DNA from 3 places in the Brevibacillus sp. FSL K6-0770 genome. Region 3 is predicted to be linked to each of the others. Evidence: riboswitches for the same ligand, from Rfam matches in the RefSeq annotation. Region 3 holds a riboswitch; each other region holds the start of a gene.
What was found. A riboswitch is a leader RNA that binds a small molecule or an ion and turns the genes downstream of it on or off. The one in region 3 is predicted to bind S-adenosylmethionine.

Region 1 (5,739 bases), 1.8 Mb from region 3:
CAACGGGATCGGCGTAGCCGGGGTGGTCTGGAACGCCAAAATTTTGCCCGTCAAAGTCTTGAACAAAAACGCATCTACTACGGATGTTGACATGATCGCCAAAGGAATCAACGCCGCCCTCGATCGGGGGGCAAAGGTCATTTTGATGTCTTTTAGCAGCATGGCTTACTCCCGGGCTATGAAAAATGCGGTCGACCGCGCGGAACGAAACGGAGCGGTTCTGGTGGCGGCGAGCGGAAATGAGGCAAGCCGTGTCGCGTATCCGGCAGCGTACCCGACCGTAATTGCGGTGGGGGCGATAAACGGAAGAAACCAGGTCCTTTACCAGTCGAATACAGGGCCGGAGATGAATCTGGTGGCACCGGGGCTTAATGTGTATACAACCAAGCTCGGCGGCAAATACGGTTCAGTTTCCGGAACATCTGTAGCAGCGCCTCAGGTAGCAGGCGCGGCTGCTCTCATTCTGGCTCGTCATCCCAAGCTTTCTGCTCTCGACGTCAGGCAGATGCTTTATCAGACGGCGACAGATATTGGCGAAGGCGGCTGGGATCGGCAAGCGGGCTACGGTCTTCTGGACGTAAACAAGGCAGTGCGCAGTGCGCTGTCCAGCGACTTTTTGGAGCCGAACAACGTTTTGGAGAGAGCCAAGGCGTTTCCGATCGAAGCGCAAGTCCGTGGCAATCTGGGGCCAAACGATACGGTTGACTGGTTCAAGATGGACGTTCCTTACGATGGAAAAGTAAGTCTCACCGCATCCGTAAACTCAGGCGTATCTTCAGCCATGTCAGCGACTTTTTATCCGGCAAATCGTCAGCCGGTCACTTACTATATCGGGAACGGGGATACGATAACGGTTCCTGCAAAAGCTGGGCGAATGAATATCAAGCTGGTGAGAAACGGTGGAGTTAATGCGTTTACTTATGTGCTGACGAGCAAATTCACCATCAACCCGGATCGGAATGAACCGAACAATACGATGGCTACGGCAAGGCCGCTGGTGGGCAACCAGATCAGCGTGACGGGCAATTTCCATGAGGAAGGGGATCAGGATTGGTTCTCCTACTATGTCCGCGAGTACGGGCATATGGACGTGACGGTCACACCTGATAACAAGCGAGTGGACTTGGTACTTGCCATCGGAAAGCAAGAGCCGGGAAAAAATACGGTCTGGGACCCGGTATACGATAACAGCGACAGGGATAATCCTTCCGAACGTGCAAGCAAGGACGTCTCGCCAGGAAAATACTACATTCGCGTCAGCGAGTATCAGCAAAATGCAATGAACGGCGAATATCGCCTCGATCTCGCCTTTACCCCGTTGAAAAAAGATGGGAACGAGCCGAATAATACGTATAGCAAAGCTGCTCCGCTTGCCAGTGGAGGAGTCATGTCAGGAACCATTCCGGCGTCGACAGATTCAGACTGGTTTCAATTTACATTGGATGCGGAATCGTACGTCACAGTTCGCGCTCCGTTCATCCCGGTAGCAAGCGGGTTTCACATCGCCCTTTACAATGAGAAAAACATGAACGTGGCGCTTGCTTCGACAACCGAAGTGGCAGAGCGGTCAGACCAAGGCAGTGAAATTTTCGGCATACGCCTGCCTAAAGGGAAGTATTTCGTGCGCATGAGCAGCATCGTGCCTTTCAAGTACGATTCCTACAAATTGACGCTCAGCCCGCAGCCGCTCATTTCCGGCTATCGGGATATTTCTAACCACTGGGCGCGTCCGCAAATCGCCAAGCTCAGCGACAAAGGCATCATCAAAGGCTTCGACGACGCAACATTCAAGCCGGATCAGGCAGTGACCCGCGCCCAATTTGCGACCATGCTCGTTTCGACGATGCGTGTCACCGGCTCGAAAGTAGCCAGTATGTACACGGGCAAGGACGTCTTTTCCGATTTGCCAAAAAAGCACTGGGCGTACAACACCCTTGGGGTAGCTTATCAGCTCGGAGTCTTGAAGGGGTATCCAAACAGTCAACTCAAGCCTGATCAGGCGGTAACGCGGGCCGAGATGGCCACCATGATCGCCAGGGCGAAAGGGGTAGCTGTGAATAGCCGCAGCGTGTCCTCTTATCGCGATGTTCCGGTCAACTATTGGGCATCGCCGGCGATCGAGGCTTTGACGCAAAAAAAGTGGCTGAACGGATATGGCAAGACCTTCAAGCCTCAGGGAACCGCTACGCGGGCCGAGGTTGTTGTATTGATCGCCAAATCGTACCAAGTATAAAGAGGCTTGACCAGCTTGTGCAAAAGGCGCTGTCCATGCGCTACAGTCATCATCGCTCGCTTCCCGCAGGCGATTTCATCAACGTTTTGTACAGGCTGGCCTGCTTCGAACCGGAGTTGTGGGAAAAGTCTATTGACACCACCCCGAAAAACAATTATTCTATAATCCGTAATGGATACTCTTATCCAGAGCAGGCGGAGGGACTGGCCCTATGAAGCCCGGCAACCGACTAGAGCGGTGCTAACCAGCAGGACGGAAATCTGTTCTGGCCGATAAGAGGATGAAGGAAGCTAAAAGCGCTCAAACCTTTTCCTCCGAAAGATGGAAAAGGTTTTTTATTTGCGTTTACGTCGATAAAATCCTGACTCGGCTACCAAACTATTTGTATGAGGTCAAAGGAGGTATTTTCTCATGGCTTTGCAAAAAGGTCGTCGTCTGTTCACATCTGAGTCTGTAACCGAAGGACATCCGGATAAAATTTGTGACCAAATTTCCGACTCCATCCTGGACGCCATCCTGTCCAAAGATCCAAACGCTCGCGTAGCGTGCGAAACTTCTGTAACGACAGGTCTGGTTCTCGTAGCGGGTGAGATCACAACCAACACTTATGTAGACATTCAAAAGCTGGTTCGCGAAACCATTCGTGAAATCGGCTATGATCGCGCTAAGTTCGGCTTTGACGCTGACACTTGCGGTGTTATCACAGCAATCGGCGAGCAATCCGCTGACATTGCACTGGGTGTAGACCAAGCACTGGAAGCGCGCGAAGGCAAAATGACTGACGCTGAGATCGAAGCGATTGGTGCAGGCGACCAAGGTCTGATGTTCGGCTTTGCTTGCAACGAAACACCTGAGTTGATGCCATTGCCGATCAGCATGTCCCACCAACTGGCTCGTCGTTTGACCGAAGTTCGCAAAAACGGCACACTCGCTTACCTGCGTCCTGACGGTAAAACACAAGTAACGGTTGAGTACGATGGAGACAAGCCTGTTCGCATCGACACGATCGTTATCTCTACTCAACACGCTCCTGAAACAACTTTGGAGCAAATCAAACAAGACCTGGTTGAGCATGTAATCAAACCAGTAGTTCCAGCTGAACTTCTGGATGCTGAAACCAAATACTTCATCAACCCAACTGGCCGTTTCGTTATCGGCGGACCACAAGGGGATGCTGGCTTGACTGGCCGCAAAATCATCGTAGACACTTACGGCGGATACGCTCGTCACGGCGGCGGCGCGTTCTCCGGTAAAGATCCGACAAAAGTAGACCGCTCCGGTGCTTATGCTGCTCGCTATGTTGCGAAAAACATCGTGGCAGCTGGCTTGGCTGACAAGTGCGAAGTACAAGTAGCGTATGCGATTGGTGTAGCACAACCAGTATCCATCGCAGTTGATACTTTTGGTACAGGAACTGTTTCCGAAGAAGATCTCGTGAAACTCGTTCGCAAACATTTCGACCTGCGTCCAGCTGGTATCATCAAACAGCTCGACCTGCGTCGTCCTATCTACAAACAAACAGCGGCTTACGGCCACTTCGGACGCAATGACCTGAATGTTCCTTGGGAGCAAACAGACAAAGCAGAAGTTCTGAAGCAAGAGGCTGCTCAACTGGCAAAATAAGCACGGCAAAGAAAGAGCCTGGTAAAAGCTACTGGGCTCTTTTTGTTATGGGAAGAAATTTCCAATTATTGGTGAATCCTGATCAAAGGGAAAATGTAGGACTGTGTCGAATCTCCTAGTGAGGAAGTGAAGGAGGGGTTTCTTTGCCGAACAAAAGGCTCTTCCTGACAGTGTTTATCAGTTGTTTACTGTTGGTTGTGACGATATTGGGGCTTGGTGATTTGTACCAGTCAAAAAAGAATGCGCAAAAAGTGCAACCTTTTCCCCAAGTCGATACGTCTATAAGCATAAGCGAGACGGAAAACGCTGAGCCAAACGTCACGCGAAACGAAAAAGCAACGGTAAAGCCGCAAAAGTGGTATAACAATCAAGTCGTCGTCCTGACGTATCATCATGTGACAGATGCTGCAGGCCAACGTTACGTGATTGCGCCCGAACAATTCGCAGAACATATGGCATTTTTGCACGAAAATGACCTGCATCCCATTACGCTGGATGAGTTTTTGCGCTTTGTCGATACCGGGAGCTTGCCGACAGAAAATGCTGTCCTGATTACGTTTGATGATGGCTACGAAAGTTATTATACGAAGGCTTTTCCGATATTGCGTACATACGGCTACCCGTCAGTGAACTTCGTGATTGCAGGACGCTTGCGAGATGTAGCCGAACGAAAACGGGAGAACATGACGACGCCACTCACGCGTCAACAAGTCATGGAAATGCTTCACTCTGGCTTGGCTGATATTGGTTCCCATACCTACAGCCTGCATGAAGAGGAAGCGCGGAATGAATGGGGAGAGATGGGACCAGAGACTGCTCCCGTCTACTTGCAGGATGTAAAGCGATTAGAAAATGAAAAGGAATACAGGGATCGGCTCTATGTTGATTTCAGTATGTCTCGCGCAGGTTTGCACGGTTGGATGAGCAAGGATATTAAGGCGATTTCACTGCCTTTTGGCTACACGAATCCGATCGTTTTGGAAACAGCCCGACAAGCAGGGTATGAGTATGTGTTTACTTCTACGCCCGGTTTCGCCAAACGAGAGGTAGATCCTTTTGCCATCCCACGCAATGATGTGGGTCTGCGAGACGTAGATGAGGTCAAACTCCAACAGCTGTTCACGAAAGCGAAAAAAGAGTTCGAAGGAGAGCAATCATGAACAAAGCGATCGACATCAGCGTGCTGGATGGGGTGATCAAGAGAACCATTGAAACAGTAGAAACAAGTAAAACGCAAATTTTTGATATAGCCGAAGATGCAAGACAACAAGGCAACTCGCTAAAGTTTGATTTGCATGAGCTGAGGCAAGAAATTTCCAAAGTAATCCAAAAGGTCGATGCGTTGGAATTGGCCTATCGAAAGTCGCGCAACAGGCTTGTGCAGGTCAGCCGCAACTTTCACATGTACACGGAGGATGACATCCGTATCGCCTATGAAGAGGCGAGCCGCATCCAGGTGGAGCTTTCCATCTATCGCGAGCGGGAAAACAACTTGAAGCGCCGGCGCAATGATCTGGAGCGGCAATTGCGTACATTGGAGGAAACGATTGTACGCGCCGAGAAGCTTGTATCCCAGATGGGTGTGGTGCTTGGCTACCTGACTGGCGACCTGAGCAAGATCGGGGAAGCGCTGGAATCGGCCAAGCAGCATCAACTGATGGGGTTGAAGATCATTCAGGCGCAGGAAGAAGAGCGCAAACGTGTCGCGCGCGAGATTCACGACGGTCCGGCTCAATCGATGGCAAACGTCGTCTTGCGCTCCGAAATCGTCGAGCGCATGTTGAAAAACGAACGTATTCTGGAAGCGCAAATGGAGCTTCACGAGCTGAAAGAAATGGTTCGGTTAAGTTTGGCTGATGTAAGACGGATCATTTTTGACCTTC
Region 2 (5,739 bases), 2.0 Mb from region 3:
CTTGAACAGATCGCGCAAGGTGTAGAGCTTGCCTGTCTGGGTATTGGCTGTTACAGACCCGAGAAAAGTCATTCCGTGAGCCATTTGCGGGGTGTACGCGTAGTTGCTGAGTGTCACGCTGAAAATGCCGCGTTCATTCGTTTTGATTTCAAAGCTGCCTTGCATCTGTGTATTTCCCGGCACCTGCACTCGTTGCTGCTCGTGGATCAAGCCTTGCACCGTTTGCAAAATGGCCCGGTTGATGTCTTTTTCCGCCTGCTGGTTGGCCAGCCCTGCCAGCTGCGGGTAGTAAATCGTGGTGTTCGGACGGTTGATGGTCCGCGTCAGCACAGTGGCTGGCAACAGATTGAGTTGTTCTTCCACAGTTCCAGTTCCTTTCCAAATAGCTTAAAATAAGGGGAGATGATAGTAGCCTATTCTCCAATCGTTTTGGCTGTTCTCACTTTTTTCACAAATTAGTCAATCTGCACGCGATATAATGGTTAAAGAATCCGATACATAAGTAACAGGAAAAGGGGGGCACTTATGATTCAATTGGTTCGTAACACCTTGACGGACAAAGAAGGCTTTATGATTTTTATCCTATGGAACCACCTGTGGATGGCGGGACTGATTGCTTATCAGGTCGATGCAAACTTCTGGAAAGTGACGTCCCTCGGATTGCTGGTCACCCTCATTGTGTCACCGTTTTACTTCATCAAAAGGGACAGTCATGTCATTCGTTACCTGGTAGCGATTGGACTCATGTTTTACGCGATCTCATTCGATCACTTTACTACCTATCCAGAGGTAACTTTTCTCGCATTCATTGTCATGGGATTTTTGGCAGCCTACCTCGACTGGAAGCTGGTAGTGTCGGCGGGAATCGCGCAGATTGTTGTGACTTTGGTCGGCTTTTATACAGGCTCCTACGAAATTTTTAGCGGCGACTTCACGGAACTGAATCTGGTGCTGCGGATTGTAGCGATCCTTATGATGATGGGGGCTGTAACGTACCTCTGTCTGGCTGGACAAGCTTCTCTCAGCAAGGCGAATATCGCCCGACAGGAAGCAGAGGAAAAAGAACGCCGTCTGGGAGAAATGCTCGTACATATTCAACAGATGACGGGGCAGATTGACCGCACGACAGAGCATGTGCACGAGCATGCCGAAGGAACGAAACGCAATACGGACGAGATGATGATTGCGTTTCGCGAAGTTGCGACTGGCATGGAATCGCAGGCCAATTCGACTGTGAAGATCGAAGAAGAGGTGCAGTCGATCGACCAGGAGATCGTGGCGGTAACGACGCAGACGAATGCGATGAAGAGCGAGTCCGATCAAAACAACCAGCGCCTGAAAGACAGTGTGGGCATGATGAACGAGCTTTCGCAGCAAATGGAACAGATCGTGTCTGCGGTCAATGTGGCTGCTGCGACGATTCACCAGCTCAATCGCCAGGCGAACCGGGTAGAAGAAATCGTGGGAGCGATCAACCAGATTGCTACGCAAACGAATCTTTTGGCGCTCAACGCCGCCATCGAGTCAGCGCGGGCTGGCGAGCATGGACGCGGTTTCGCTGTAGTAGCTGACGAAGTGCGCAAGCTGGCTGAGCAAAGCGCGACCGCTACCCAGGAGATTACGGAAATTCTCAAATCGCTCCATCAGGAGAGCGAGAACGCTGTGCAGCAAATCAGCAACGGAGAGGCGTCTGTAGCCAAAGGACAGGAGCTGGCTGTAAAAACGGTGGCTTCGATCGAGGCAGTGCGCTCCGGCATGGTGGCATTCCTGCAAGCGGCCGAGCATGTCGGTTCCAGCATGAACCGGGTCAAAATGCGTTCAGGCGAAGTGGCGATGGAGATGTCGACGATTACGGCCGTCACCGAACAATCGGTTGCCAACCTGGAAGAGCTTTTTGCCACCGCAGAAAATCAGCATCAAAAGGTGCGGGAAATTACCGAAGAGCTGGGTGAGCTTAGCAACCTGTCGCATCGACTCCAGCAAACCTTTCAAACGAAATAAACAAACTGGCGGAAACAATCTGAAAAAACAATTGCTTTTTCAGAGCGTTCTGCTAGAATAAGTTCATTGTAACTCAATAGATGATCTACCTTATCGAGAGCGGCGGAGGGACTGGCCCTATGAAGCCCGGCAACCACTGGACATGCGAGACATGTACAGAAAGGTGCCAATTCCTGCAAAACCTGTACCGGGGTTTTGACAGATGAGGAAGAGGACGGCTTCGGACGCAAACTCTTCCTTCGGGAAGAGTTTTTTTTCGTTAGAAGGGGAGGATGGATAGAGGAGGAATAACGAACGATAAAATAATTTTAATGTGAAATATTCGTGTTTAGTATTGATCTTTTTGTCGAAAAACCGTACATTATGGTTAGGATAGAGAAAACGGAGAACGTTCAGATAGGGGAGAGAGACACCATGAAGAAGTTGTTGTTGGCATTGACTACTTTTGCTGTTTTGGCTGCGGGTTGTTCAGCAGGCGGGAATGCACCTGCCGGGAACGCATCGACTGATAAGCCGAAAGAGCAAGCGGCAGGACAAGAAGGTGCAGCGAAGAAACGCGTTGCCTTGATTTTGCCGGAAAAAATCGGCGTGAACCCATTCTTCCAGCAAATGGACGAGGGCGCGAAAAAAGCAGGACAAGAATTTGGCGCGGAAGTAAAAAGCATCGAGTCGACTGACCATGGTGCGATCGAAGAGAACTTGCGCGTAGCCGTAGCGGAAAACTACGACCTGATCATCACTTCTTCTTTTGAAGCAGAAGACGCACTGAAAAAAGTAGCCGCAGAAAACCCTGATCGCAACTTCGCGATTATTGATACAGTAGTCGATTTGCCAAATGTGCGCAGCGTTACTTTCCGCGAGCAGGAAGCAGCTTACCTGATGGGGGCGGCGGCAGGTCTTGCCACGAAAACAAACAAAGTCGGCATGGTTGTCGCAATGGACATTCCGCTTCTGAAAAAATGGACAGGCGGATTCCAGGAAGGCTTGAAATCGACCAATCCGAATGCAGAATTTCTGGTAAACTACGTGGGCAGCTTCACTGACCCGGCAAAAGCGAAAGAGCTGGCTCTGCTGCAAGCATCCAAAGGCGCTGACTTCATCAACGGAGCAGCTGCGGTAGGCGATCTCGGCGTATTCGAAGCCGCGAAGGAAAAAGGCTTCTTTACAGCAGGACAAGACGTTGACCGCACGACGATTGACCCTGAGCACATCGTATTGTCCCAACTGAAAGGGACAGACGCAGCAGCGTATGAAACTGTGAAATCGTTTGTGGAAGGTTCTTTCAAACCAGGTGTCGTCAACTACGGATTGAAAGAAAAAGGCGTAGGCGTAACGTATGTGACTCACGAAAGCAAAACACCGCTGAACGCTTTCATCGGCCAGGAAGTTGTGGACAAAGTAAAAGCGATCAGTGAAGAGATCATTGCTGGTACCCGCAAAGTGCCGGATCGTTCTAAAAGCTAGTGCACAGAGCTTGATTGTGACCGACTACGGCTGTGTAGTCGGTCTTCCTTATATGCGAAAGGAAAGCGTAAAGAAGGGGGAGCAAGGATGACCTATCGTTTGGAAATGCGCGCCATGACCAAGAAATACGGAGATTTTATTGCAAACGACAAGGTCTCGTTCTCGCTTGCTGCCGGAGAAGTGCACGCGATCGTCGGTGAGAACGGAGCGGGCAAGACGACGTTGATGAGGATGTTGTACGGCATGGAGCAGCCTACGTCCGGCGATATCGTGCTAAACGGCAAGCCGGTCGCTTTTCGCGGGCCACAGGACGCCATTGGCAACGGAATCGGGATGGTGCACCAGCACTTCATGCTGTTCGGCGAGTTCAGCGTGGCCGAAAACATCGTGATTGGCTACGAACCGCAGCAGGCCGGGTTTTTCCGCCGCCATGACGCTGTGCAAAAAGTGCGCGAGCTAAGCGAAAAGTTCCGTATTCCGATTGATCCACAGGCAAAAGTGTCCAATTGCTCGGTGGGAGAACAGCAGCGGGTCGAGATTTTGAAAGTGCTGTACCAGGGCGCAGACATCATCGTGCTGGACGAACCGACCGCTGTGTTGACTCCGCTGGAGGTTCGCGACTTGCTGCAAACGATTCGCAATCTGGCGGAGAGCGGGAAAAGCGTGATTTTGATTACGCACAAGCTCCAGGAAGTAATGGAGGTAGCAGATCGCATCACGGTGCTGCGCGGCGGCAAGGTGACGGGTACGGTTGCGCGCGAGCAGACGAATGTGGACGATTTGGCCCGGTTGATGGTCGGCCGCGAGCTGCAAGAGCTGAGTGAGCGCGTCGCTTTGGAGCAGGGACCGCTTTTGCAGGTGGAAAATTTGTCGGTGCGCGAAAAGCAGACGTTGCTCGACCGGGTCAGCTTTACCGTCCATCACGGCGAGATCGTGGGAATTGCCGGAGTTTCTGGCAATGGACAGTCCGAGTTGCTGCAAGCCGTGAGCGGTTTGCGGGCGGCACAGGAGGGAACAGTGCGGCTGGGCGGCAAGGACGTCACCAACAAATCTGTGGCGACAATCCGGGAAGCGGGTCTGGCCCATATTCCCGAGGATCGTTATATGTGGGGAACCGCCAAGCTGGAAAGTGTCGAAGAGAACGCGTTGATGGGCTATCAGCGCAAGCCTGCATTCAATCGGCGCGGCATCGTACTGCGGGAAACTTTTCGCCAGGTTGTGACTGGCTGGGTGGAGCGATTCGCGATCAAGACTGGTTCGCGGCAGCTTCAGGAGCTTGCCGGGAATTTGTCGGGCGGAAATTTGCAGAAGCTGATCGTCGCGCGGGAGCTGGGGCATGAAACCCCGTTTTTGATCGCAGCCGAGCCGACGCGCGGTGTCGATATCGGAGCGATGGAGTACATCCATCAGGCGCTGATCGACAAGCGCAACGCAGGAGACGGAATTTTGCTGGTGTCATCCGAGCTGTCGGAAATTTTGGCGCTGTCGGATCGCATTTTGGTGATGTACAAAGGGCGGATCGCCGGAGAGCTTTCGCGCAAAGAGGCAACCGAGGAAAAAATCAGCGTGTTAATGGCGGGAGGAAGCGTTCATGGCAGCAATCAAAGAGCTGTGTAAATCACTGGTTCAGCCGCTTTTGGCGATTGTCATCGGCCTGTTGATCGGGGCGCTCGTCATCGCATCGGTAGGGGAATCGATCTTGGGCACCTATCAGGAAATGTGGAAGGGAGCATTCGGAAGCTTTTACTTCTTCGTTTCCACGTTGGCGAGAGCAACACCGATCATGCTGATCGCCCTGGGGCTGTCGCTTGCTTTTCGGGCGGGAGTATTCAATCTGGGGGCAGAAGGACAGATGGTGCTTGGCGCTATCAGTGCTACGCTGGTAGCCATTTACTTGCCTGCGCCGGGAATCGTGAAGCTGGTGGCTGCGATTGTGACGGGAATGGCCGTTGGCGGGCTTTGGGGGCTATTGCCGGGCATCATGGAAGCGCGGTTTCGGATTCCGCTGCTGATTTCTTCCTTGCTGTTCAACTACATTGCCGTCTTGTTTGCCAGCTATCTGGTCACGGAGCCGTTTCGGGACAGGACTGGTTCGGCAGCTTTGGCGCAAACGGTCATGCTGGACAAGAGCGTCTGGCTTCCCAAGCTGTTCGCAGGGATGAGCGTGCACGCCGGGTTTTTGTTTGCCATTGTCGGCGCTTTGATCCTGTTCTGGGTCATCCGCTTTACGCCGTTCGGCTATGAAGTGAAAATGCTCGGGCAAAACCCGTTGTT
Region 3 (5,739 bases):
GTGTCTGCAAAAAGCATTATCCTGCCGCCGTTCTTCATGGCTACTGGCTTTGCCATGTTTTTCTTTCCGGAAGCGGCGCTGCCACCGATGTACGATCTGGCGGCTTTTGTAACCGGATTGATTTTCTCCATTCCCTTGATTATGACTTCGCGCTTTGAGATCATCGGTCAAGACGTTTACCTCAAACGTTCCCGTGCGTTCTTCTTTATTTTGGCAGGGCTTCTGATCATCCGGCTGATTATCAAGCTGGTGATCAACGACAGCTTCACCCCGATCCAGACAGGCGGCTTGTTCTTCCTGCTGGCGTTCGGCATGCTGGTTCCGTGGCGCATTGCCATGCTGTACATGTACCGCCAATTGACGAAAAAGACGTTCGGAACGCATTGATCGCCGGCGATGTTGATGTCGCAGAAAAGAAAGAGCAACCTGATTCCTTTTTTCGCAAAGGGAACGGGTTGCTCTTTTTTCTATGATTCAGTTATTCAGTCAAGTGCGTTTGGAAAAACTCAACGATGTGGCTAATCAGTTGCAAAAAGCTCTAAGGCCCGCCGTGAATGAGCAAACACACTCACTTTTTTCTCAAAACAAAAAAGCCGTCCCTGTTCGGACAGCTTTTTGCCTGCTGATTGATTTCGCCCGCTCTTTTCACTACGACCTACACTTGCCCGTTTGCCCTAAAACTCCACGTAAAACGGATGCTTTTCCTCCTGCAAACATAAAGAGATGCGCTGTCTGAAATTGCTCCAGGTCACCTTTTGCAAAGCTTCCTCGATCGGAAAGAAGCCCGACTCCAGACACTCAGGCGTTGTGATTAGTTTTCCGCCGATCGGTCTGGCGAGAAACAGGGCGTTGCAGATCGACTTGCTGACATTTTGAAACACGCCGCAAAATTTCGTCACTTCAATGTCCAAGCCGCATTCTTCCTTCGTTTCCCTGATCGCTGCTTCGCGGATGGACTCCCCTTGCTCCACCTTTCCGCCGGGCATTTCCCAGCCCCGTCTCGGCCCTTTGATCAGCAGCACTTCGTTGCGATCATTGACGATAATCGCCGCAGCGGACAAAGAATGCTTGGGTGATGTCACAAGCTCGCCTCCTTTGCGCCATTTTCTTGCTTTGCCCCTCGTTACTTTCTAGCAAATTCAAATCAGGTACGTCCCGCCACAAATGGAGTGCGATTCGTGAAGCGCTTTTGCCGCGCCTACTCTTGCAAAAAAAGGACGCTCTCCGCGCGATTGCAGCATCCGCTTGGCCGATCCATCCTGCTGCGGTTCACACAGCACGATATTTCCGCCAGGTAAAGCAAGCGTCAGGCAACGAGCGCCCATTTGCTCATCGTCGAACACTGCTTGGCTCGGCAAGCCGAACCACCGCGTCCAATCCGCTGCTGCCGCTTCCAGATCGGAAACAGCATAACCAACCGCTTGCAGCTCCGTCGCGCCATTTGGATGCGGAGCGATGATGCCGCGCTGTGTCAAATCGGCTTTGCGCTCCTCGTCTGTCTCGCTCCATTCAATCAGAAACGGCATTTGTCTCGCACTGTGCGGGTCTTCGGCAAACAGCATGCGCCACTGCAAAATCTTCCCGTCGTCTCGCGTGCGGCTGCCCGCTACCGGCCCTGTCACTTTGAGACCAAGTGACTGAAATCGCTCTACCCACGCGTCCATTTGCCGAGTGCGCAGGGCAATTTGCCCAAGTCCCTCACCGCGATTCGCCTCCCAGACCAGTTGCCGGATGAGCGGATTGTCGGATTGCTTGGCGACAGCTGCCTCCTCCACCGCCAAAAACTCCACATAAGATAGTCCCAAGTAGCTGAGACTGTTCCATGTTCCCCAATGGGTATGACGTCCGCCCGCGACAGCGTGAAAGCCTGCTTCCTGAAAAAGCCGGGCAGCCTCTCCAGGGGGACGGTGCACGAAATGAACCAGATGATCGAAGGAAAGCTGCATCTTTTTTCGCCCCTTTTCGTATTAGCTCTATAATAACAAATTCACCCATTTTTCGTTACCGTTGAAAGGAGCATAATGAATCAGACGCAGCAAAACCTAAAGCACATCCGGCGAAAACAACGACAAAAGAAGGGGCAAAGGATGGCGAAGCAAACGCTCTTGTTCAGTCTGCTCGTCATCCTTTGCTCAGGGATTTACTTCGCTTTCGACAAGCTGGGAAGCCATTCCGCCTCCCCTGAACACGATTCCGCACCACCTCCGGCTGTTGCCCACGAGCCGACTGTCCGGCTGACCTTCGTCGGAGATGTGATGATGTCCGGAAATGTGGAAAAAACGTTGCTCGAAAAAGGCTACGACTACCCGTTCACGCACGTCCGTTCCCTGTTTTTGCAGGATGACTTTACCATAGCCAATCTGGAGACGCCACTTACCACAAAAGGCACGCCTGCCGACAACAAACAATACGTTTACAAGTCCTCTCCTTTGGCTGCGCCTGCGATGAAAGCAGCAGGGATCGATGCGGTCAACCTGGCAAACAACCATTCGATGGATCAGGGCGTGGCCGGATTGCTCGACACGTTTGACGCGCTTGCCAAAAACGGGATCGCTTACCTCGGCGGCGGCAAAGACTCTGTGGAAGCCTTCACTCCCGTCGTGGTGGAGCGAAACGGCATCAAGCTCGCCTTGCTCGGATTCAGCCGGGTCATTCCCGAAGTCAGCTGGTTCGCCACGGAGAAACAGCCTGGACTGGCTGGCTCCTATGATTCCGCCAAAGCCGTCCAAGCGATTCAACAAGCAAAGGCACACGCTGATCTCGTCGTCGTGATCGCCCATTGGGGCAAGGAACGGGAAGACTTTCCCGTCGATCACCAAAAAGAATTGGCCAAAGCTTACATTGACGCAGGAGCAGACTTGATCGTCGGTGGTCATCCTCACGTCCTGCAAGGCTTTGAACGCTACAACGGCAAGTGGATTGCCTACAGTTTGGGCAATTTCATTTTCACCCGCTCGACGGAGCCAAAAACGTGGCAGACGATGGTACTGCAAGCAAGCTGCACAAAAGACGCTTCCTGTGAACTGACGATGCTCCCGTTCCATGCCGAGCTGGGACGAGCGGTACCGATGAATGACACGGATGGGGCAGCGCTTCTGCAACGAATCGAATCACTGTCGGAAAACGTTCAGATTGAAGCCGATGGTCACGTACAGGCACGCTCATGATAAATGAGGCGTGCCCGTTGCCTTTTTTGGCGAAACTTTTCCATATTGCTTTCGTAGACCATAGTAGAACCACTTTTTCCAGCGAAAAGGAGGCGGCACATATGACCGGATTGATTATCACCGTATCGGCGATCGGCCTTATTATACTCTGCAGTTATTTCATGACCAAATGGGAAAAAGTCGTCTTCCCCGGCAATCAGAAAAACGGGCCTTCAGATACCGATCAACAGCTCTCGGATAAAAAAAGCAAGTAGAAAGGATCAGCGCTGATCTAGACAGACTGCGAGCTATGCCGATTCGATCAGCGGGAAGCAGCGCACGGAAAGTCCGAAGTCACTTTTCAGCACTTGCTCATGCTCTGCGCGAATACCTGTAACGATCAAGCCCGCGCGCAGCACACCGCCCAAGTCGAATTGCACCTTCAATTTCGTCACGTTCACGCCAGCCTCCCGCAAGAAATGCAGCACGCGATCAGGTGTGGCGGCGATACACGAGCCTTCCAAATAACACAGCACCCGTTCGTCTTGCCCTTGCTCCAACTGAGCCGCGGCATTTTTTTCTGTCCAAACAGGATGCGGCGTAAATGGCTGGGTCAACAAGTAAGCCAAATCTTCAACGACAGCGCTTGCGGTCGGCAGTTCGCCTGCACCCCGGCCCGTAAACAACAGGTCGCCCACGATGTTCCCGGAGAGCTGCACCGCATTGAACGCATCCTGGATTTGCGCCAACGGATGGGCAATGGGCAGCACAGTCGGCTGAACCGAGAGGCGGATGCCTTGCTCGGCTTTTTGTGCCTGGGCAATCAGCTTGATCCGGTAACCCAGCTCGCTTGCGATCCGGATGTGTCCGGCAGACAAATCGGCGATTCCTTTACGCACGACATCCGCAAGCGGCAACGACTCCCCGTACACAAGCTGCGCGAGAATGTACAATTTGTACATGGCATCGAAACCTTCCACATCCGAACGCGGATCAGCTTCCGCATAGCCCAGCTCCTGCGCCTGCTTCAGCACTTCCTGATAAGAGAGCTGTTCCGCCTCCATTTTCGTCAAGATGAAGTTCGTCGTCCCGTTGAGAATACCGCGAACTCCTTGGATGTCATTTGTGCGCAAAAACTGCCGCAGCACACTCAAAATCGGAATCCCGCCAGCTACGCTCGCTTCATAAGCCAGATGCACCTGATGCTGGTTAGCCAGATCGACAAGCTCAGGGCCGCGTTTGGCGAGCAGCTCTTTGTTCGCCGTTACCACATGGCAGCCTTTTTCAATCAGGGCACGCACGTAATCATACGTAGGCTCGACACCGCCCATTACCTCCACGACAATGTCCACATCGCTTTTTAGCACATCCTCAAAATCGGTAGTCAAAAGCGCAGGATCAACCTGAACCGCCCGTTCTTTTTCCGAATCGCGAACCAATGCTTTGACAATCTCGATCCGTTTGCCCAACCGCTGCGCCAGCTTCTCCTGTTGCGAGCGAATCGTTTTGATGACGCCGCCCCCTACTGTTCCCAATCCCAGCAATCCTACTTTGATTACACCTGCGCTCATTATTACCACCTCATGTCATGTTTTGGAAAAATAAGAAAAACCTTCTTGCTAAGAAGAAGGTTTGGCATCAAGGTCCTTCTCCTTATCTCCCAGAACGATTTTCGTCCTGCAGGAATTGGCACCTTGTCACAAACTGCGTAACGGTTGCCGGGCTTCATCGGGCCAGTCCCTCCACCTCTCTAGATAAAGAAAACTATGAATTTTTGTTCTTTGCTAGATGTCAGTTCTCTCTTGTCTTTGAAATTGGGCAAATGTTTGCCTCGTTCCCACTTTTTCATACATCAAAAAACCTTCTCCGCTAAGAAGAAGGTTCGTCTTGACTGCTACGAGGCACCCGCTTCTTATCTATCGAGACGAAACGTCCCGCAGGAATTGGCACCTTGTCGCAAAAGCAACGGTTGCCGGGCTTCATCGGGCCAGACCCTCCACCTCTCTGGATAAGAACTATGATTTGCTATTGAGCCTATTCTAAGAAATTCCAATGCATTCGTCAACACAATTCTTTTTGTTTGCTGACAAGACTCGCAAGCAGGAAGACAGAACGGCAACCCCCTCAGCAAAGCAGCCGTTTCCACGCGCAAACACACTTTCCACTTCTGCCATGTTGCAGCAAGCGCACGTAACGATTCCTGCTTCGCTTTCCTCTGGCACTTCTTTTTCTTCAACATAGCCGCACCATGGACATATGAAAAGCTGAACCACGCCACTCCCTCCTTTTTCACGGCGACAATCTGGCAACGATATCCTTAAAAAGGCTCCGGTTCGCAAGCTTGCGATCCCTCACATTCGTACAAGATCTAGTCAAGTTGAATTTAATCGCGAGTCATCGTAGCCTCTTTGACAGGTAGATCAACCGCGAGACGCCCTGGTCCATTCGACGAACCGCTGCAAGCGAGAGGCAGCTTCAGCTCAGCTCTTTCGATTTTAGCCGCTTCTATCGCGAAGCTACTCCAGCGCCTCGATTAATCGCATCAATTTCGAGACAAGTTACCCCCTTCGACAGACCACACCAATCCCCCAAA

Region 1: another riboswitch for S-adenosylmethionine. It lies ahead of metK (methionine adenosyltransferase); the one in region 3 lies ahead of NST23_RS17245 (homoserine dehydrogenase).
Region 2: another riboswitch for S-adenosylmethionine. It lies ahead of NST23_RS26770 (BMP family lipoprotein); the one in region 3 lies ahead of NST23_RS17245 (homoserine dehydrogenase).

What each region holds. Positions count from the first base shown of each region.
Region 1 is NZ_JBBOBQ010000001.1:5,418,201-5,423,939, reverse strand. Features, by position in the region: gene NST23_RS25780 (S8 family peptidase) at 1-2,233, shown strand, start outside; SAM riboswitch class I at 2,412-2,512, shown strand; gene metK (methionine adenosyltransferase) at 2,645-3,856, shown strand; gene NST23_RS25770 (polysaccharide deacetylase family protein) at 4,000-5,016, shown strand; gene NST23_RS25765 (sensor histidine kinase) at 5,013-5,739, shown strand, end outside.
Region 2 is NZ_JBBOBQ010000001.1:5,628,282-5,634,020, reverse strand. Features, by position in the region: gene NST23_RS26780 (DUF3298 and DUF4163 domain-containing protein) at 1-363, opposite strand, end outside; gene NST23_RS26775 (methyl-accepting chemotaxis protein) at 526-2,001, shown strand; SAM riboswitch class I at 2,089-2,210, shown strand; gene NST23_RS26770 (BMP family lipoprotein) at 2,416-3,465, shown strand; gene NST23_RS26765 (ABC transporter ATP-binding protein) at 3,553-5,082, shown strand; gene NST23_RS26760 (ABC transporter permease) at 5,057-5,739, shown strand, end outside.
Region 3 is NZ_JBBOBQ010000001.1:3,667,882-3,673,620, forward strand. Features, by position in the region: gene NST23_RS17220 (CcdC family protein) at 1-387, shown strand, start outside; gene NST23_RS17225 (NUDIX hydrolase) at 675-1,082, opposite strand; gene NST23_RS17230 (VOC family protein) at 1,140-1,946, opposite strand; gene NST23_RS17235 (CapA family protein) at 2,022-3,167, shown strand; gene NST23_RS17240 (hypothetical protein) at 3,269-3,421, shown strand; gene NST23_RS17245 (homoserine dehydrogenase) at 3,455-4,717, opposite strand; SAM riboswitch class I at 4,797-4,907, opposite strand; SAM riboswitch class I at 5,056-5,161, opposite strand.